5 linked regions of the Saccharolobus shibatae B12 genome follow. Each later gene encodes a partner of the first gene's protein in a complex. Links are inferred from orthologs where the notes say so. Each region holds a gene or a part of one and is shown in the gene's direction. Other genes may lie near its edges. The genes, in order: rpl18a, rpl7ae, J5U23_RS13070, J5U23_RS13015 and J5U23_RS13040.

Region 1 (4,394 bases):
TACTCTAGTGTCTTTAAGGTTCTTTCAAAATAAATATCTGTAACTTTACCCTCCTTAATCTGCTTAAAATCGGCTATATAAAATTCCATTCAAGATCATATGTTATTAAAAAGGATAAATTTTAAACCTTATATACTACGAATGTAATGGAGTCTTATAATGATAACAGCTGAAATGGTACCTCCGGACCTTTTGATAAAACGACTAGCGATATATCTTAAGGAGAATGTGAAGACTGTGAACCCACCAGATTGGGCACTATTAGCTAAAACAGCTAGCTTTAAGGAAAGAGTCCCAGATAACTCAGAGGATTGGTGGTATATAAGAACTGCATCGTTATTGAGAAAACTTTACGTGAACTCGATTATTGGAATAGAAAAAACAAGAACAATCTACGGTGGAAGCAAAAGAAGGGGGACTAGGCCAGAAAAATTCGTAAAAGCTCCTGGTCATGTAAATAGATTAATATTTCAACAATTAGAAAAAGCAGGACTAGTTCAAAAAATAAAGAATAAGGGAAGAACTTTAAGTCCTAAGGGAAGGTCATTATTAGATAAATTAGCATTAGAAATCTTTAAAGAGCTGGCCGAGAATAATACTTCTTTGAAAGTATACTTAGAATAAGGGGTGAAAAAAGATGTCAGCTCCAAACTCATATGATGATGAAGAATTAGAAGAATTACTAAGAAGAAAAGCAGCACAAGAGCAAAAAAGGCTAGAAGAAGAGAGAAAAAGAAAAGCGGAACTAGAATCCCAAAAAGAGTCAATATTAAGAGTCATATTAACACCTGAGGCACGACAGAGACTAACAAATATAAAATTAGTTAAGCCTGAATTTGCTGAATCATTAGAGAATCAGTTAATTGCACTGGCACAATCTGGGAGAATAAAGGTACCAATAACAGATGAGGAATTAAAGCAAATACTAGAACAGATTTCAGAACAGAACAGACGCGATTTCAAAATACAAATAAGAGAGAGAGGATGGAAATGAGTAGAAATAAACCAGTAGCTAAGAAATTTAGATTAGCCAAAGCATTAAAAGCAAACTCTCCAATACCAATATGGATAGTGTTAAAGACCCGTGGAAGAGTTAGGTATAATCCCTTAAGAAGGAATTGGAGGAGAAATGATCTAAAGGTGTAAAAAATGAAAGAGAAGGATAATTTTGAAATGGTAATTAATCTGAGAAAAATAAAAACTGGAAAAAGGACTGGAAGAAGTAAGAGGGCAGTGAAATTCGTAAGAAAAATTGTGGCAAGGCACTTTAACGCAGATAAGGTAGTAATAGATCCACTGTTAGCTAAGTCAATATCTAAAAACGGAAATGATAAGGTAGTTAGTAAAGTTAGAGTAGTAGTTAGTAAGGTAGGAGAAAAAATATATCTTGTAAGACTTGCTATTAAAAGTAGATGAATCTGCAAAGGTTATCAATTTTTGGAACAGATAATATAGGAGTCTATATTTATACTAATAATAAATATACAGTAGTACCTAGAGGATTAGATAGTGAAACAAAAGAAAATATTGTTCAAATATTAGGAACTGAGTTAATAGAAGCGGAGATATCCAGAAGTTTTCTTTTAGGTATTTTTATAAGTGGTAATGATAACGGCATTCTTTTACCTAAATCCACAATTGATGATGAGTTCAGATTTCTGAAAGAGAATCTTAGGGACTGCAGAGTTGAGGTTCTTAATTCAAAAGTAACCGCGTTGGGAAACACAATACTCACAAATAATAAGGCAGCATTAATTTATCCTGAATTTAATGATATTGAAGAAAAGATAATAAAGGAGACCTTAGGCGTTGAAGAGATAAGAAGAGGAAAAATAGCCCAAATGATAACCGTAGGTTCTGTAGGAGTTGTAACAAATAAAGGCGGATTAGTACATGTAGATACAAGTGAGAAAGAACTAAAAGAACTGGAAAAATTATTCGGCGTAAAGATAGATATAGGCACGGTAAATTTTGGAAGCGTCTTCATTAAGAGTGGACTAGTCGCAAACGATAAAGGAACGTTAGTAGGCGCGTCAACTACGGGTCCAGAGATTTTAAGAATTCAAAAAGCATTAGGTGAATGAGATGAGTGAAATAAAGTTTTACCTTGTCAAAGGATCTGCCCTATTCGGAGAGTCCCACTATCCAGAGAAGAGAAAATTTGTAAAAATAGTTAGAGCATTGAATGAAAAACAAGCAATTGAGTATATTTATTCGTATTTTGGTAGTAAAAATAAGATAAAACGATATAACATAAAGATAGAGCAAATAAGTGAAATAAAAGAAGAAGAAATCCCAGATAGAAGGATAAGAGAATTAGCAAAGATTGATAAAATTATAATGTGATGAGACATGAGTCAAGGACAAGGAGGTATAACGTTAGACGATTTAATAGCGCAAGCAGATTACTTAAAAAGGTACATAGATTCATTACAGAGAACTCAATTAGAATTACTAGAGTCAATAAATTCGATAGATTCTGCAAAACAAGCCATAGAGACGATAAAGAGTGGAAATAAAGAAATGTTAGTCTTCATAGATAGGAAAGGATATCTTTTAGCCAAAGTAGGGGGTATAGCAGGGGAAAAGGTAACTGTCCATTTAGGTTTATCTTACTACGCGGAAGTAGATCTAGATTCAGCTATAAAAATTCTTGATAAAAGAAAAGATGAGATAAGTAAAGCAGCACAAAATCTAAATAATGAACTTCAAAAAGCTGCTAGTACATACAATCAGATAGTTGACATACTAAATCAAATACAGCAAGCTGCAGCTAGGAGACAACAAGGTGAATAAATTGTTTTGATAAAATAAGGAAAGCTTTTTCTAATTTTGTAGATAAATTAAAGGGAGAGCAAGAAGAAACAGAAAAGATCGAACAAAATATACCTACGCAAAGTATTGGTAGTAATCAACAGCAAACTAGTAATAACGTAATGAATCAGTCAACAACCAGTGAAGTAAAGGAAGAAAGTAAAGAAGAGGAGAAGAAGAGTGGCGGAAGTATTTTTGATGTTTTCAGATACAAAGAAATCAAAGAGAAAGATATTGAGGATTTCATAGAGGAATTAAGATATCAGCTACTTGAAAGTGATGTTTCTTTTGAAGTTACCGAGAAAATTCTTGAAGATCTGAAAGAAAACATAATCGGTAAAAAGGTAAGGCGAAGTGAAGATCTTGAAAGGATAGTAAAAGATTCTTTAAAAAAATCCATCACCGAAATAATAACAAAAAATAAACCAATGAATGTATTAGAAGAAATAAAGAAATCAACGAAACCTTATATAATAATATTTTTCGGAATAAATGGAGTAGGTAAAACTACAACTATTGCTAAGTTTGCATATATGCTTAAAAAAAATGGTTTATCGTGTATTATCTCAGCTTCAGATACGTTTAGAGCTGCAGCACAAGAACAATTGGAGATCCATGCAAGAAACTTGGATATACCTTTAATCAAAGGCAAATATGGAGGAGACCCTGCCTCAGTTGCTTATGACGCAATAAGGGCAGCTAAAAGCAGAGGAATAGATGTTGTATTAATAGACACTGCCGGAAGAATGCACACAGATACTGATTTAGTAAATGAACTAAAGAGAGTTGTTAATATCACCAGACCAAATCTGAAAATATTAGTTTTAGACTCTCTAGGTGGAAACGACGCATTGGAACAAGCTAAATATTTTGAAAATAATGTTGGATTCGATCTAGTAATATTGACTAAAGTTGATGCAGATGTAAAAGGTGGTGTAATATTATCGTTAGCGTATGAATTGAATAAGCCTGTTGGATATTTAGGAGTGGGTCAAACTTATGATGATCTAATTCCGTTTAATGCCGAGTGGTTCATTCAAAGATTGTTCAGTTAACTTAAATACCTTGACCCAATTATAAATTACTGTGAGTTCAAATAAGCTAATTAGCTGGTTCAGAAGGCTTAGGGAGGACTGGAATAGAATAATTACAGTAGCTAGGAAACCGGATAGGAACTTTTTCTCACTTAACCTTAAAGTTACTTTATTAGTATTAGTCGTAGTAGGTGTATTAGCTTACATAATTCAACTTGCATTGACATTAATAGGGGTGTAATTTTGTGGAAAAACCGAATATGAGAAATTATTATGCTGTAAAAGTTGTTGGAGGGCAAGAAATAAATGTAGCTTTAATGTTAGAAGAGAGGATAAAAACTAATAATATTAAAGGAATATATGCAATAATTGTTCCACCCAATTTGAAAGGATATGTAGTTCTGGAGGCAGAGGGTTTGCATATAGTTAAACCATTAATTGCTGGGATAAGGAATGCAAGAGGACTTGCACAAGGTTTACTACCTAGAGATGAGATACTAAAAATTGTATCTAAGAAAACCATAGGCCCAACCGTAAAACCTGGGG
Region 2 (4,686 bases), 2.6 Mb from region 1 along the record:
CAAAGAGGGAGAAGCTGTGGTTAGGTTAAAGACCAATTTAATGGATCCGGATCCCTCTCAAATAGACTGGGTAATGCTTAGGATAATTGATACTACTAAAAATCCTCATCCACGAGTAGGGAGTAAGTATTATGTATGGCCTACCTATAACTTCGCTTCTGTAATAGATGATCATGAACTTGGTGTTACTCATGTATTAAGAGCTAAAGAACATATGTCGAATACGGAAAAACAGAGGTACATTTCTGAGTATATGGGATGGGAATTTCCAGAAGTCTTACAGTTTGGGAGACTAAAACTTGAGGGTTTTATGATGAGTAAGTCGAAAATAAGAGGAATGTTAGAGAAGGGTGCCAATAGGGATGATCCTAGGCTACCAACTTTGGCTGGACTCAGAAGAAGGGGAATCTTACCAGATACTATTAAAGACGTGATAATTGATGTTGGAGTAAAGGTAACTGATGCCACTATAAGTTTCGAAAATATTGCTGCGATTAATAGGAAAAAATTAGATCCAGTAGCTAAAAGAATAATGTTCATAAAAGATGGCGAAGAGTTTGCCATTGAGCTACCTCAAACGTTGAAAGCTAAGATACCCTTAATTCCTTCTAAACAACAGGAAGTGGATAGAACTATCATTGTTAATTCTGGTGATAAAATTTTGATAGAATCTATCGATGCAGAAGATGGAAGCGTATTGAGGTTAATGGAGTTGTGTAATGTCAGAGTTGATAAGCGTAATCGTAAGCTTGTTTTTCACAGTAAGACGTTAGATGAGGCTAAGAAAGTCAATGCAAGAATAGTTCAATGGGTAAAATCGGACGAAAAAGTTCCAGTAATAGTAGAAAAAGCGGAAAGAGATGATATAAAAATAATAAATGGTTATGCAGAAAGAATTGTAAAGGATTTGGAGATAAACGAAATTGTGCAATTTTATAGATTTGGATTTGTAAGAGTGGACAAGAAGGACGGTAATATGGTCTTTGTAATCTTTTCACACAATTAATCTCCTCCATGTAATCCAAGGAGATTTTTATTATCGATTTAATGTATACCTATCATTTAAGTGACACATAAGAGGAACATAGAACAAAAACTCTCACATATAAATATATAAATTTATATTTAAAGACTCCAAAAACCTGGATGGCACTTATCTTCACCTAAAAGGGCTAAGCTTTTGCCTTATTCTATAGTAAACTTTATTTTTTGCTAATACTTTTAAAGACTTGCGTGACGAAACTAGAGGAGGATGAACGCGATGTCAAAAGCTAGTTATGTTAAGTTTGAAGTACCGCAAGATCTAGCAGATAAGGTATTAGAGGCAGTAAGAAAAGCTAAGGAAAGTGGAAAAATAAAGAAAGGTACAAATGAGACAACAAAAGCAGTAGAAAGGGGACAAGCTAAATTAGTAGTTATTGCTGAAGATGTACAACCAGAGGAAATAGTTGCACACTTACCATTGCTATGCGATGAGAAAAAGATACCTTATGTATACGTTTCCTCTAAAAAAGCTTTAGGTGAAGCTTGTGGGTTGCAAGTGGCTACAGCATCTGCTGCTATCTTAGAGCCTGGCGAGGCTAAGGATTTAGTTGACGAAATAGTTAAGAGAGTAAACGAAATTAAAGGTAAAACTTCAAGTTAAATCCAACAATATTTTTTACCACTAAACTTATTTTGTTTTTAGTCCTATCTAATAATTAGTTATGGGCCCGTAGCTTAGCCAGGTAGAGTGCTGGGCTCCAGATATTAATGCTAGACATTGGGTCTAAAGACCCTTTATGGGGATGAAGTGTATCTGGAGAGGAGAGACCCAGTGGTCGCGGGTTCGAGTCCCGCCGGGCCCATACATCTAAACGAAAAAGAAGACAGACTTTAATTTTTGCCAAGTTATCTAATTGTTGATGAACTGGGACGAAAGGAGAATAAAAATTGTTGAAGAATTAAGAAAAAATGGCATTGAGCCATATCCTCATAAATACGAAATAACACATTTGATCAAAGATATTAAGCTTCTTGCATCATCACAAGGTAACAAATCCCATGAGCCATTTATGTTTAATATATCTACAGCAGGGCGTGTAGCTAATATCAGAAGGCATGGAAAAGCATCATTTGTAGATATATTTGATGAAGGTGAGAAATTACAAATATATATGAGGGTTGATGAGCTTAAAGAGAAATATGACAGATTCTTCACATACGTTGGTAGAGGGGATATAATAGGTGTAAGAGGTGATTTATTTTATACCATGAAGGGAGAATTAAGCCTACTCGTAAAGGATTACCAATTATTATCGAAAGCCCTTATAGAACCTCCAGATTGGTCTAAACTTTCCCCAGAATTTAGATATGCGCATAGATATGTGGATTTCCTCTATAATGATAATGCTAGGAAGGCTATGGAAATAAGATATATGATCATAAGAGAAATTAGAGAGTTTCTCTATTCTAAAGGCTTTATTGAAGTTGAAACGCCTATTGTTCAACCAGTATATGGTGGGGCATTAGCAAAACCGTTTAAAACACATGTAAATTACTTAAACGAAGATTGGTACTTAAGAATAGCGTTAGAATTGTACTTAAAAAGGTATGTAATAGGTGGATTTAACAAAGTTTTCGAAATAGGAAAGGTCTTTAGAAACGAAGATATTGATGTAACTCATAACCCCGAGTTTACTCTCTTAGAGCTCTATTGGGCATACGCTGACTACAATGATATAATGAATTTAACTGAAGATCTACTTAAAAGTGTGATCAAAAAGGTTACAAATAGTACTAAGGTAGTATATGGAAAATATGAAATAGACTTTGAAGCTCCCTTCAAGAGAATCAGTATGTATGATTCTTTATCTGAAATTTTAGGTAAGAACGTTGAAAATATGAGTGATGATGAACTTAAGGAGCTAATGAAAAAATATAATCTAATTCCTAGAGGAAATCAGTATGTTAGAGGGCTAATGATAGAGAAATTATTCGATAAACTAGTTACACCCACTTTAACCAACCCAACCTTTATAACTGATTACCCAATAGAGACTACACCCCTTTGTAAACCACATAGGAATAAACTTGGACTAGTAGAAAGATTCGAGATGTTCATAGCAGGCATGGAGATCGCAAATGCGTACACGGAACTGAATGACCCTATATTACAAGATAAACTATTTAGAGAAGAACAAGAGATGTTTAGAAGAGGAGATGAGGAGGCTCATCCTTACGATAAGGATTTTGTAAGGGCCTTAAGTTATGGAATGCCACCTACTGGAGGTTTAGGTATTGGTATAGATAGAATAGTTATGTTAGTGACAAATAGTTATAGCATCAAAGAAGTTATTCCTTTCCCCATGATAAGTAGTAAGGTTATCCTAGAGGACGATTAGAGAGAAATATCGCAAATATAAAGATCAAGAGGAATAGTGACTGTAAATAATATGAAATTTTTTCGCCGTTACTTTCTCCCAGTACTCTCTTTAATAATTCAGTGAAGAGTTTTCCTCCATCCGTTATTATAAGGGGTGCAGCATTAAATACAGCTAAGCTGAAATTCACTATAAATAGCCATGTAAAGAAAGTTAAAATTGCAATCAAATAATCTGGAATATAGTACGTTACATATACTCCCAAAAGGTGATCAGGTACGTTAACAGTTACATTACTCAAAGTACCATTAGGATGTTTAAGAGTTATAAAGACGGTATTGTATTTATAAAGAAGTTCATGAAGCTGGGATAATGTCGTTACATGATAACCATTTATATAGCATATCACATCACCGGCATGAATTGACGCATTAGCAGCCGGAGAGTTATTAATTATTCCCTCTATCATTATTCCTTGAGACAGTTCTGAAGGTAAATATGGAAGTTCAAAGGAAAACGGAAGTGCTATTAGTGCTAAAACTAAATTAATCACTATTCCAGCAGCAATTATTTTAAGTTTTGCATCAGTTGTGGATTTATTAAAATCATCTTCGTCTGGTTCTACAAATGCTCCAGGAAATATTCCAAGTAATAGAACTCCTCCATTTTTTACCTTTACATTATTTGATGTGGCGGACAATGCGTGAAAAATCTCGTGTATAGCTACTGAAACTCCTATAGCTAGTAATATGTAGGGTAACTGGGAAATACTTATCGTTAAACCTGGAATTATTGGTTTTAGCGCTATTGTCGGAGTTTGATTGGGTTTGATGGTCAGCATTTCTATTATTACATATAATATTGTTGAAATTCCAGCTATCATAAGTAAAAAACCTAAAGGTAGGGCAATTTTTTCATAAACTCTATAACCTTTTGATCTGGAAAATCTAGGAAACCAATATTCCCTGGCTTTTTTCCTCCATAGTATAAAAAATGGATAAACTGTTAGGTTATATTTCTCTAGTTTTCTTCTAAAAACATAGATAATTAGCCAAAAGGATAAGAATATCGTTACAGCTAAGTATATTTGATCCACAAATCTAATAATGTATTTAGAAATTAAAAAGATGTGCAAATAGAGTATACGGAGCGTCATTGGAAAATCTTAAATGACAAGAGAAAGATAGCCATTGAAATCCTTTCACTCTTGAAACAATATGGGATGGAAGGTTATGTTTATGGTTCTGTTGCTCGTGGTGATGTGAATGAGAAAAGCGACGTAGATGTTATAGTATTTAACCCTAATCAAATCGTATTGGATACG
Region 3 (4,129 bases), 310 kb from region 1 along the record:
AATTAGAAAAGGTCAAGAAATTGGAGTTAAGGTGACCTTAAGGGGTACTCAAGCTGAGGGATTCTTAAGAAAGGTTTTAGAAGCTATAGGATATAGATTAAAGAAAAGTAGTTTTGATGAATATGGTAACATATCTTTTGGGATTGCGGAACATGTGATCTTACCAGGTGCAAGATATGATCCAGAAATAGGTATATTCGGCATGGATATAGCTATCACTCTCGAGAGAGCTGGCTATAGAATTTCGAGACGAAGAAGAAAAAAGACTAGAATTCCAAGGAGGCATAGGGTTACGAAGGAAGAAGCTATGGAATTTTTAAGAAATAATTTTAATGTACAGTTGATAGAAGGGTGAATGAAATGGGAAAATACAAGCCTCCAGCCGAGAGAAAATATGGTAAAGGAGTTCAAGCTTGCCAGAGATGTGGAAGTAGGGATTCTGTAATTCAAAAATATGGGATTTATTTATGTAGACAATGTTTTAGAGAAGTCGCGTATGAGTTAGGGTTTAGGAAGTATTGGTGATAGGTTATGGTATTCGTAAATCCGTTGGCAAATGCGTTAACGTCTATCTACAACAATGAGATGAGAAGGAATAAACAAGCTATTATAATGCCAGCGTCTAAATTGGTAATAAATGTTTTAAGAGTTATGCAGAAGGAGGGTTATGTAGGAGAATTTGAGTATATTGATGATGGTAGATGGGGCAAGATTACAGTACAGTTGTTAGGAAGAGTTAACAAGTGTGGACCAATAACTCCACGATATCCTCTTAGTTATAGACAGATGATTGCATTACCAGATTATATCAGGCGTTACTTACCATCAAAAGAGATTGGTATAATTATTGTTTCGACATCTAAAGGAGTAATGTCTCATAAAGAAGCAGCTAGAATGCGACTAGGAGGAGTAGCATTGGGATATGTATATTGAGGTGATTTTTAATGCAGATAGTAATTTTAAGGGAAGAGATTGAAATTCCGAGCAATGTAAATGTTGATTTAAAAGGCTCAGTAATTAAGATGAAAGGACCTAAAGGTGAAGTAGTCAAAGATTTCAGCTTTGCTAGGGGTATACAAATTAGTTTAGATGGAAATAAGATAGTGTTAGAAACTACATTTGCTAATAGACGAAAAAAGGCGGCCTTCTATAGCATAGTTAGTCATATCAAAAATATGATAACTGGAGTAACTAAGGGTTATAGGTATTATCTTAAAATTATATATACGCACTTTCCAACATCTGTAAAGGTAGTAGGGAACGAAGTTCAAATAACTAATCTAATAGGTGAAAAGAATATAAGGAGGGCGCCAATACTGCAGGGCGTTAAGGTTACTGTGAAAGGTGAAGATATAGTTGTGGAGGGCCCGAATTTAGATGCTGTTGCCCAAACTGCAGCAAATATTGAGGCAGCTTCAAAGATAACTGGTTTTGATAGACGTATCTTCTCGGATGGAATTTTCATCTATAAAAAAGAGGTGGTTGAATGACCGAAGAAAAAATACAGTTATATAGGAAAAAGATTTATGTAATAAGGCAAAAGCTTAAGGCAAAGAAGCCAAGGTTCTTACGTTATGATTCCGACAAGTTCTTCAGATTAGGAAGACAGGAAAAATGGAGAAGACCCTACGGAAGAGATAATAAGACTAGATTAAAAGTTAGGGGATTTCCTGCTATAGTGAGTGTTGGTTACAGACTGCCTAAAGAAGTTAGGGGATTTCATCCAAGTGGATTAAGGCAAGTTATAGTTCATAATATTAACGATCTAGTTAAAGTGCAAAATCAAAAAGACAGTGTTATTGTAACAATAGCTTCTTCAGTTGGTTTTAAAAAGAGGCTTGAAATTCTAAATAAAGCTAGGGAATTGGGTTTGAAGGTAAGTAATGAGGGTGTCAGTGCATGACTAACTTGAAAGCTCAAAAAAGGCTAGCAGCATCGGTTGCAGGGGTAGGAATAAGCAGAGTTAAGATTGTTGAGGATTATATTGAGGACGTTCAAAGCTCACTAACCAGAGAAGAAATTAGGAATTTGATAAAGGATGGTAAGATTATAATCCTTAAAAAGGTTGGAATAAGCGGCGGTAGAGTAAAGGAGAGAAGAAAAAAGAAGAGCCTTAAGAGTGAAGGGAAAAAGGCAGGAAGTAGAAAAGGCAAGAAGGGAGCAAGGGCAAATAGCAAACGAATGTGGGTTAAGAGGATAAGAAAAATAAGGGCTTATCTTAAATGGTTGAGAGATCATAAGGTTATTGATAGTCATACTTATAGGGAATTATACTTAAAAGCCAAGGGTGGCAACTATAAGGGAGTTTCAGATGTTAGGAACATCTTAATACAGATGGGGAAATTAAGAGGTGAGTAAATTGGCCAATGGTCCTAATTATAAGATAAAAGCTAGGAGAAGAAGAGAAGGAAAAACTAACTACTATAAGAGATACGTTTATGTCATAAGTAAACAAATAAGGTTTATTGTAAGAATAACTAACAAATACATTATAGTTCAAATTGCAAAAATCGATCCTAAGGGCGATATTATGGTTGCTAGCGCTCATTCTTCAGAACTTGCTAAAAAGTTTGGATGGAAGGGAGATGAAAATAATACTCCCGCCGCATACCTTACTGGCTATTTAGCAGCTTTAAGAGCTATGAAGAAAGGCGTAACAGAGTGTGTTGCAGATATAGGACTTCATGTACCGTCTAAGGGTAATAAGGCGTTCTATGCAATAAAAGGTGCGATAGATGCTGGGTTGAAAATTCCGATAGGTAATATAAGTATAGAAAACGATAGAATAAAGGGAGAGCATATAGCCAAGTATGCTGAAAAGTTGAAATCTGAGAATTTAGATTTATATAATAAACTATTTTCAAGGTATTTGGGAAGGGGACTAAACCCTGAGAACTTACCCTCTCATTTTGAGGAGATATTAAACAAGATTAAATCTTCTGGTGGTTGAAATGGCAGAGGAAGTACCAAGTATAAATATAGAAGAATGGAATCCACGAACCTCCATAGGTAATCTCGTAAAGAATGGAAAGATATCATCTATAAAGGAACTATTTGATAGGAATCTTCCTATTACTGAACCGGAAATTGTGGATGTTCTGTTACCTAAGCTAAAATATGAAGTTGTAGACATTAAAGTAGTTCAGAAGCAAACTGATGCAGGAGAGATATCTAGATATAAAGTTCTAGTTATAATGGGCAACATGGATGGATATGTCAGTATAGGAACTGGAAAAGCTAAACAGCTAAGGGTTGCAATTCAGAAGGCAATTAGGGATGCTAAGATGAATATAATACCAGTAAGAAGAGGCTGTGGTAGCTGGCAGTGCACATGTGGTGAACCACATAGTCTACCCTTTAAAGTAGTTGGTAAAGCGGGTAGCGTAGAAGTTGATTTATTGCCCGCACCCAAGGGTACTGGATTAGTAGTTGGTAGTGTATTAAAGACATTGTTAACTTATGCTGGTATAAAGGATGCTTGGTCTACCACAAAAGGTGAGACTAGAACTACAGAGAATTTTGTCAGAGCTGGATATAGTGCACTTTATAACACTTATAACTTCGTAACTCTACAAGATTGGGCTAGGAAGAGGTAATGAGATATGGTGGAGCTACTAGGCATAATCAGAATTAGAGGTTGGGCAAAGGCTCCTTGGTATATTAATGAGACATTAGAGATGTTGCGGTTAAGATATAATTTTAATGCGATGATATATCCAAAAACCTCTCAAATGCTCGGTATGCTAAATAAAGTTTCTCCATATGTCACATGGGGAGAGGTAGATCCGGATACTTTAAAACTACTAATTATAAATAGACTTGAAACGGCAAAAGGGGATAAGGTTTCAGATAGTTATGTTAAAGAAGTGTTAAAGATTGAAAATATCGATACAATGGTGAAACAGTTATATGAAGGCAAGATTTACCTACATAAACTTGATCAATATTTTAAGTTGCCTATTCGCTTACATCCACCTAAGGGTGGGTTTAAGGGTAGTGTAAAAAGGCCCTATAAAAATAAAGGTGAGTTCGGATATAGAGGAGATAAGATAAATGAATTAATGAGGAGGATGATGTAAAAATGGTAGTAAGAAGAGAGAAAAAAAGTAGAAAAATGAGAGGATCACGA
Region 4 (4,582 bases), 320 kb from region 1 along the record:
ATAGTCTACTTTAGACTCTTGGTAGCTACACAACCTAGGAAGATACCATCATTAGGTAAAAAAGTGCCAGATTTAGTAGAGATCCAGATAGGTGGAGGAGAAAAGAAAGCACAACTAGATTATGCACTAAACGTTTTAGGAAAAGAAATTTCAATTAAAGACGTTTTCAAGGAGGGTCAACTAATAGATGTGATAGGAGTTACTAAGGGCAAAGGTTTCGCTGGTGTGATAAAAAGGTACAGTGTAGTAGAATTACCTAGATGGCATAAGCATAGAAAAGGAAGTAGGAAAATAGGTACTAGAGGTCCGTCTTTAGGGACACCTAGCTATACACCTCAGCCGGGTCAGCTAGGTTTTCACAGAAGAACAGAATATAATAAGAGAATTATAAAAATTGGTGATGATCCTAAGGAGATAAATCCTGCAGGTGGCTTTGTAAGGTACGGAATAGTTAGGAACACGTATATTTTGTTGGAAGGTTCTATATTAGGTTCAAAGAAAAGGCCGATATTCTTAAGAGAGGCTGTTAGACCTTCTTATGTTTTTGAAAACGCTCCTAAGATAACTTATGTTAACCTTTTAAGTCAGCAAGGGTGAAAATAAATGTATTTAGAACCAGTTAAGAAAAAATCTGTGATTTTAGATAAAGATGGAAATAAGGTAAAAGAGGTAGAGTTACCTTTCATTTTTTCGTTTCCGGTAAGAAAAGATATAATAAGAAGAGTATTTTTAGCAGAGTTTACACATTCTCTGCAACCAAAAGGCAGAGATCCTATGGCAGGCAAAAGAACGTCAGCTGAGAGTTTTGGAATAAATCTAGGTATGGCCAGAGTTCCTAGAGTTAAAAACTCTGGAGAAGCTGCCTTAGCACCTAATACCGTAGGTGGTAGGTTAACATTTCCGCCTTCGGTAGACAAAAAGCTTGTAGAAGAGGTGAACGATAAGGAGAAACAATTGGCAGTAATTAGTGCGTTAAGCGCTACAGCAGACACAGTTTTCGTTAAGGCTAGGGGACATGTATTTAAAGATTCAGTAAGTTTTCCTATAGTAGTATCTGATGATATTGTTAGTCTAAAAACTGCAAGCGAGGTTGAAGAATTTTTAGAGAAGATAGGTGTTTATGATGATGTAAAGAGAGTAAAAGAGAGGATTAGGATAAGGGCTGGAAAGGGTAAAATGAGAGGTAGAAAATATAAGGAACCAATAGGCCCACTAATAATAGTACACGACAGTAATTCTCCAATAGTTAAGGCAGCACGAAACATAGCTGGAGTTGACGTAGTTAACGCTAAAGATGTAAGCGTTATTCATCTGGCTCCAGGTGCGCACCCCGGCAGGCTTACTATTTATACTGAAAATAGCATAAAGATTTTAGATGAGCGATTGAGTAAGAGGTTGGTGAGTTAGAATGATTCAAATGGCTTTAGCTACAGAGAAAGCATTAAAACTTATTGAGTCCTATAATACACTTACATTAATAGTAGATAAGAATGATACAAGGGATGACATTAAGAAATCTGTTGAAAGATTATTTGGTGTTAAGGTGGTAAAAGTTAACGTGGTTATAACATCTCAAGGTTACAAGAAGGCATATGTAAAATTAGACCCAACATATAAAGCAAGTGATATAGCCCATAGATTGGGCATTTTGTGAGGTGATATAGAATGGGTAAGAATTTATTACAGCAGAGGGCGGGAAAAGGTTCTCCAACTTTTAGGAGTCCAAGTTGGCTACGAATAGGTAAGGTAAGGTATCCCAACATTTTTGGACATCTTGTAGGCAAGGTAATAGACATAGTGCATAATCCAGGGATGAATGCGCCTGTTGCTATCATAAAATTAGAGAACGGAACCAGGTTTTTAACGCAAGCAATTCAAGGTTTGGTTATTAACCAGAAGATCGAATTCGGTAAAGGATCTCCAATAGCTAATGGTAATGTTATAGAGATAGGTGATGCGCCAGAAGGTACAGTAGTATGTAATGTTGAAGAAAATTTTGGAGACGGAGGCAAATACGCTAGAAGTGCTGGTTCATATGCAGTAGTAGTAGGCAAGAGCGGTGATAAGGTGTTAATTAAATTACCTTCAGATAAGATAAAAGCAGTTTCAAATAAGGCTAGAGCTACCGTTGGTGTAGTGGCTGGTGGTGGAGTTATAGAAAAACCACTATTGAAAGCTGGAGCTAATTATTGGAAGTATAAAGTAAAGGCTAAGAAATGGCCTATTGTAAGGGGTGTTGCAATGAATGTAGTCGATCATCCTCATGGTGGTGGACTACATCAGAGTGTAAGCAGACCTTCTACGGTATCTAGAAATGCTCCTCCAGGTAGAAAAGTTGGTCATATTGCGGCAAGGAGAACAGGAAGGAAGGAGGGTAAGTGAATTTTATAAATGAAAAGGAAATAGGTGAAACTAGATGTCATTAGAAATACCACCTGAATGGAAGAACTTTAAATACAGAGGTAAGAGTATAGATGAGTTACTAAATATGCCAATGGATGAGTTTATTAAGTTACTACCTTCAAGGCAACGAAGATCATTAAAACGTGGATTTACTGATGCACAAAGGCATTTGCTGGAAAAAGTAAGGAAATATAGAAGAGAAGGAAAGGTTAATAAGACCATAAAGACGCATGTCAGAAACTTAGTTATATTGCCAGAGCTGATTGGTCTTAAGATGGCTGTCTATAATGGAAAGGAATTTGTTGAATTTACAGTTACGCCAGAAATGATAGGTCATTACTTGGGAGAGTATTCAATAACCACTAAGAAGGTTGAACATGGAGAACCAGGATTAAAGGCTACAAGGTCAAGTTTATTCTTAGCAATGAAAGGATGATCAGCTATGGCAAGTTGGAATTATCCTCAATTAAATCTTGATGAGTTGAAAATTGCAAAAGCTGTGATAAGAGATGTTCCTGCATCCATAAGAGATCTTTATAATGTTTGCAAAGCTATTAGAGGAATGTATCTTAATGATGCGAAAGATTTTCTAAACAGAGTTTTAGAAGAAAAGGAAGCCCTACCATTTTGGAGATATAATAAGGGTGCATCACATAAAGCTAATATATCTGCTAAATGGAAAATAAAGGCTGGTAGATATCCAAAGAAAGCTATAAGGCAAGTGTTAAAGTTGTTAGAAAACGCTGAGGCTAATGCAACTAATAAAGGGCTGGATGTCGATAAATTAATTATAAGGCATATAGCTGCCCACAAGGGTATAACATTAGAAAGATATATGCCCAGAGCATTTGGGAGGGCTACTGCAAAGTACAGAAGGACATCTAATGTAGAGGTAATCTTAGAGGAGGTGGAGTAAGATACCAAACATCAAGAGATATTTCCTTGAGAAGTCTATAGTGAAAGTCAAGATTGATGAGTATCTAGCTAAGCAATACTATAATGCTGAGTATGCAGGAGTAGAAGTATTGAAGACTCCAATTGGAACTAGAGTTATAATATATGCAGGAAGACCTTCAATGATAATAGGAAGGGGTGGAAGAAATATAAAACAGCTTGCACAAATCTTCGAAAAAGTTTTTGGTTTAGAGAATCCACAAATTACAATAACGAATGTGGAGAACCCGGAGCTCAATGCTAGAGTAATGGCATTTAGGTTGGCGATAGCTTTAGAAAAGGGATATCACTTTAGGAGAGCCGCTTTCATATCAATGAGAAGAATTATGAATGCCGGTGCATTAGGTGCGGAAATAATAATAAGCGGCAAGCTTACTACGGAGAGGGCAAGATATGAGAAGTTAAAGGAGGGTATTGTGTATAAGAGCGGGCAACAATTAGAGAAGATGATAGATAGGGCAATTGCTATAGCGATGTTAAAGCCTGGAATATTTGGTGTCGAGGTAGTTATAACTAAACCACTGAAGATTGAAGATAAAATCAGTTTGAAAGAGTCTCCTTCCGTTCCTCAAGAGGTATCAGTAACTAATGTAACTTTTATTGAAGAATCCTCACAAAAGAGTGAGGAGAAAGGTGAGGGTGAGAAAGAATGACGGTAGATCTTGAAGAGTTAAGGAAAATGGAAAAAGGAGAGTTGTTAAAAAAGGTGGATGAGCTAAGATTGGAATTAATGAAACTTAGAGTGCAAGCTAGAATGGGAACTTTAAAGAACACTGCAAGCATTAGAAACACAAGAAAAGACATAGCAAGAATATTAACAGTTTTAAGTGAAAAGAAGAGAGAAGGTAAAGGAAAAGCAAAAGTGGAGAATAAATAATTTTATATGTTTTATGATTTTGGATTATATTAATTCTAAAATAAGGATTTTATGGTACACGGATCCTTCTCTAATTTCTAGAGAAGGTCTTATTTTACTAGAGACAGAAAAAACATTTTTGATTAGGTTAAAGGGGAAAAACAAGGTTATAAGGATATTTAAAGCTCATGGTATATTTGAGATAACTTTTAAAGGTAAGTCTTTTATAATAGCTGGCTATAAGCTGGTAAGAAAACCTTGGAGAAGAATTTAGGTGAGCTAGATGGGATCTAAGGGGAAGATAGTAAAGGACCCGGGGATACCTAATGTTGTTATTCCCGAGAAGGCATGCGAAGATGAAGATTGCCC
Region 5 (2,796 bases), 320 kb from region 1 along the record:
GAAGTTAAAGGAGGGTATTGTGTATAAGAGCGGGCAACAATTAGAGAAGATGATAGATAGGGCAATTGCTATAGCGATGTTAAAGCCTGGAATATTTGGTGTCGAGGTAGTTATAACTAAACCACTGAAGATTGAAGATAAAATCAGTTTGAAAGAGTCTCCTTCCGTTCCTCAAGAGGTATCAGTAACTAATGTAACTTTTATTGAAGAATCCTCACAAAAGAGTGAGGAGAAAGGTGAGGGTGAGAAAGAATGACGGTAGATCTTGAAGAGTTAAGGAAAATGGAAAAAGGAGAGTTGTTAAAAAAGGTGGATGAGCTAAGATTGGAATTAATGAAACTTAGAGTGCAAGCTAGAATGGGAACTTTAAAGAACACTGCAAGCATTAGAAACACAAGAAAAGACATAGCAAGAATATTAACAGTTTTAAGTGAAAAGAAGAGAGAAGGTAAAGGAAAAGCAAAAGTGGAGAATAAATAATTTTATATGTTTTATGATTTTGGATTATATTAATTCTAAAATAAGGATTTTATGGTACACGGATCCTTCTCTAATTTCTAGAGAAGGTCTTATTTTACTAGAGACAGAAAAAACATTTTTGATTAGGTTAAAGGGGAAAAACAAGGTTATAAGGATATTTAAAGCTCATGGTATATTTGAGATAACTTTTAAAGGTAAGTCTTTTATAATAGCTGGCTATAAGCTGGTAAGAAAACCTTGGAGAAGAATTTAGGTGAGCTAGATGGGATCTAAGGGGAAGATAGTAAAGGACCCGGGGATACCTAATGTTGTTATTCCCGAGAAGGCATGCGAAGATGAAGATTGCCCTTATCATGGATCATTGAGAGTTAGGGGTATGACACTGGAAGGAGTCATTGTAAAGTATAAAGGTACTAAAGCTGCACTTATAGAAAGGCAATACTTATACTATGACTCGAAATATAAGAGATATGAAAGGAGAAGGAGTAGGATACATGCTCATGTACCACCGTGTGTTAATGTTAGAGAGGGAGATAAAGTTATAATTGGCGAATGTAGACCTCTTTCTAAATCTATAAGTTTTGTGGTATTAAGCAAGGTGAGTTAAAGTGTCAGAAAAGATTCAAGTTTTAGGATCCAGAAAAGGTTTAACGCCAGGTCTACAGCATTATTCAGTAGTTAACGTTGCTGATAATAGTGGAGCAAAAGAAGCTATGATAATTGGAGTGTATGGTTATAGAGGTGTTCTGAGAAGAGTTCCATTTGCCAATATTGCCGATATGGTTATGGTCTCAGTTAAGAGAGGAACACCAGAGGTTAGAAAACAGAAATTTAGGGCAGTAATAGTGAGACAAAGAATGCCATATAGAAGATCAGATGGTACTTGGATCTCCTTTGAAGATAATGCAGTAGTGATAATAAACCCAGACGGAACACCAAAAGGTACTGAAGTTAGGGGTCCAATAGCAAGAGAAGCAGCTGAAAGATGGCCAAAAATAGCAAGTCTTGCTACATTGGTGGTGTAGGAAATATGGTATCTCTTAAACCTTCTAAACAGAGGAAATTATTATACACTTTACCATTACATCAAAGGAAGAAGTTGTTGATTGCTAAAGTCTCTGATGAGATTGCCTCTCAATATGGTATAAAACGTATTAGAGTGAGAAAAGGTGATACTGTTAGGGTAATGCGGGGAAGTCATAGTGGAAAGGAAGGGAAGGTAACTGAAATTAATACTAGGACTGGAAGATTAGCAATAGAAGGGATAACGAGGAAAAAAGCTGATGGAACACCAGTATATGTGTGGATTCACGCATCTAAAGTAATGATAACTAAGTTAGATCTGAGTGATCCAAGAAGGAGAGAAAAGTTAGAAAAATCTAAGAAGTGATGAAAAATGGCGCATATAACAAGATTTGAAACACCTTGGTTTTTAGTAATAAGCAAAAAACAATATAAGTGGACGGTTAGACCTAATGCTGGACCTCACCCTATAGGGAAAAGTATACCTTTGGCTGTTGTAATTAGGGATTATCTTAAACTTGCGGGAACGGTAAGAGAGGCTAAGCATATAATATTTAACGGTAAAGTTTTAGTCGATGGCAAGGTAAGGAAAGACTATAAATACCCTGTTGGACTTATGGACATTGTTTCAATTCCCTCCGCTGATCTATATTTTAGAGTTCATCCTGATAACGTTAGGTTTATGAGGTTATCCAAGATATCCGCAGATGAGGCTCATTATAAGTACGTTAGGATCATGAATAAAACTACAATAAAGGGAGGAGGTATTCAGCTTAATTTAGAGGATGGAAGAAATATCCTAGTCGATAAAGAAACTGCAAAGAATTTCAAAACGCTTATGACATTAAAGATTGAGTTACCAAGCCAAAATATAGTGGATTCATTCACTATCTCTGAAGGCTCATATGCAATCTTTGTAGGCGGTAAGAACGTCGGTATTCACGGTGTTGTTAAAAATATAAATTTGAGTAAGTTTAAGTCTAGAAAATATAGTGTGATAACACTAGAAAGCAAAGGTGGTAATACTTATCAGACTAATCTCATGAATGTGATGAGTATAGGTAGGGAAAAACCTGATATGAGAGTTGATTAAAATGACAGAGTCTACTTTATCTGTTAATCAAAATCCAATGAGGAAAGTTAAGTTAGCCAAGGTTACTGTTAATATAGGACTTGGTGAATCTGGAGATAGGTTACAGAAAGCTTATCAACTTTTACAAGAGTTAACTGGAGCTAAACCAGTATATACTATTTCCAAGAAAACTATAAGGGAGTTTGGAATTAGAAAAGGTC

What was found.
Region 2: rpl18a (region 1) and rpl7ae share a complex: the UniProt entries of both Methanocaldococcus jannaschii proteins name them as parts of the 50S ribosomal subunit. The link is inferred for Saccharolobus shibatae B12 from one-to-one orthologs.
Region 3: rpl18a (region 1) and J5U23_RS13070 share a complex: the UniProt entries of both Methanocaldococcus jannaschii proteins name them as parts of the 50S ribosomal subunit. The link is inferred for Saccharolobus shibatae B12 from one-to-one orthologs.
Region 4: rpl18a (region 1) and J5U23_RS13015 share a complex: the UniProt entries of both Methanocaldococcus jannaschii proteins name them as parts of the 50S ribosomal subunit. The link is inferred for Saccharolobus shibatae B12 from one-to-one orthologs.
Region 5: rpl18a (region 1) and J5U23_RS13040 share a complex: the UniProt entries of both Methanocaldococcus jannaschii proteins name them as parts of the 50S ribosomal subunit. The link is inferred for Saccharolobus shibatae B12 from one-to-one orthologs.

Annotation. Positions count from the first base shown.
Region 1 is NZ_CP077717.1:2,785,421-2,789,814, forward strand. What follows is about bases 1,055-3,715. They hold rpl18a (50S ribosomal protein L18Ae), read left to right. Parts: upstream 1,055-2,085; coding sequence 2,086-2,346; downstream 2,347-3,715. Other genes in these bases: J5U23_RS14975 (50S ribosomal protein L39e), read left to right, coding at 1,055-1,146; J5U23_RS14980 (50S ribosomal protein L31e), read left to right, coding at 1,150-1,416; J5U23_RS14985 (translation initiation factor IF-6), read left to right, coding at 1,413-2,084; pfdA (prefoldin subunit alpha), read left to right, coding at 2,353-2,796; ftsY (signal recognition particle-docking protein FtsY), read left to right, coding at 2,937-3,715. Outside these bases: J5U23_RS14960 (nicotinate phosphoribosyltransferase), read right to left, coding at 1-89; J5U23_RS14965 (30S ribosomal protein S19e), read left to right, coding at 160-624; J5U23_RS14970 (DNA-binding protein), read left to right, coding at 638-994; more of J5U23_RS14975, read left to right, coding at 991-1,054; more of ftsY, read left to right, coding at 3,716-3,869; J5U23_RS15005 (protein translocase SEC61 complex subunit gamma), read left to right, coding at 3,901-4,089; J5U23_RS15010 (transcription elongation factor Spt5), read left to right, coding at 4,094-4,394.
Region 2 is NZ_CP077717.1:137,824-142,509, forward strand. The notes cover bases 1-2,953. They hold rpl7ae (50S ribosomal protein L7Ae), read left to right. Parts: upstream 1-1,261; coding sequence 1,262-1,645; downstream 1,646-2,953. Other genes in these bases: J5U23_RS01060 (glutamate--tRNA ligase), read left to right, coding at 1-1,006; lysS (lysine--tRNA ligase), read left to right, coding at 1,905-2,953. Also shown: more of lysS, read left to right, coding at 2,954-3,383; J5U23_RS01080 (site-2 protease family protein), read right to left, coding at 3,364-4,518; J5U23_RS01085 (nucleotidyltransferase domain-containing protein), read left to right, coding at 4,492-4,686. UniProt on the Methanocaldococcus jannaschii protein: Multifunctional RNA-binding protein that recognizes the K-turn motif in ribosomal RNA, the RNA component of RNase P, box H/ACA, box C/D and box C'/D' sRNAs.
Region 3 is NZ_CP077717.1:2,472,196-2,476,324, forward strand. The notes cover bases 1-2,717. They hold J5U23_RS13070 (50S ribosomal protein L6), read left to right. Parts: upstream 1-944; coding sequence 945-1,490; downstream 1,491-2,717. Other genes in these bases: J5U23_RS13055 (50S ribosomal protein L5), read left to right, coding at 1-355; J5U23_RS13060 (30S ribosomal protein S14), read left to right, coding at 361-525; J5U23_RS13065 (30S ribosomal protein S8), read left to right, coding at 532-933; J5U23_RS13075 (50S ribosomal protein L32e), read left to right, coding at 1,487-1,903; J5U23_RS13080 (50S ribosomal protein L19e), read left to right, coding at 1,900-2,358. Outside these bases: more of J5U23_RS13085, read left to right, coding at 2,718-2,950; J5U23_RS13090 (30S ribosomal protein S5), read left to right, coding at 2,952-3,596; rpmD (50S ribosomal protein L30), read left to right, coding at 3,603-4,079; J5U23_RS13100 (uL15 family ribosomal protein), read left to right, coding at 4,082-4,129. UniProt on the Methanocaldococcus jannaschii protein: This protein binds to the 23S rRNA, and is important in its secondary structure. It is located near the subunit interface in the base of the L7/L12 stalk, and near the tRNA binding site of the peptidyltransferase center.
Region 4 is NZ_CP077717.1:2,465,660-2,470,241, forward strand. The notes cover bases 1,734-4,582. They hold J5U23_RS13015 (50S ribosomal protein L22), read left to right. Parts: upstream 1,734-2,845; coding sequence 2,846-3,319; downstream 3,320-4,582. Other genes in these bases: J5U23_RS13005 (50S ribosomal protein L2), read left to right, coding at 1,734-2,382; J5U23_RS13010 (30S ribosomal protein S19), read left to right, coding at 2,417-2,839; J5U23_RS13020 (30S ribosomal protein S3), read left to right, coding at 3,321-4,010; rpmC (50S ribosomal protein L29), read left to right, coding at 4,007-4,234; J5U23_RS13030 (ribonuclease P protein subunit), read left to right, coding at 4,248-4,487. Also shown: J5U23_RS12990 (50S ribosomal protein L3), read left to right, coding at 1-597; rpl4p (50S ribosomal protein L4), read left to right, coding at 604-1,407; J5U23_RS13000 (50S ribosomal protein L23), read left to right, coding at 1,409-1,654; more of J5U23_RS13005, read left to right, coding at 1,666-1,733. UniProt on the Methanocaldococcus jannaschii protein: This protein binds specifically to 23S rRNA. It makes multiple contacts with different domains of the 23S rRNA in the assembled 50S subunit and ribosome.
Region 5 is NZ_CP077717.1:2,469,414-2,472,209, forward strand. It holds J5U23_RS13040 (50S ribosomal protein L14), read left to right. Parts: upstream 1-1,088; coding sequence 1,089-1,505; downstream 1,506-2,796. Other genes in the region: J5U23_RS13020 (30S ribosomal protein S3), read left to right, coding at 1-256; rpmC (50S ribosomal protein L29), read left to right, coding at 253-480; J5U23_RS13030 (ribonuclease P protein subunit), read left to right, coding at 494-733; J5U23_RS13035 (30S ribosomal protein S17), read left to right, coding at 743-1,087; rplX (50S ribosomal protein L24), read left to right, coding at 1,511-1,870. UniProt on the Methanocaldococcus jannaschii protein: Binds to 23S rRNA. Forms part of two intersubunit bridges in the 70S ribosome.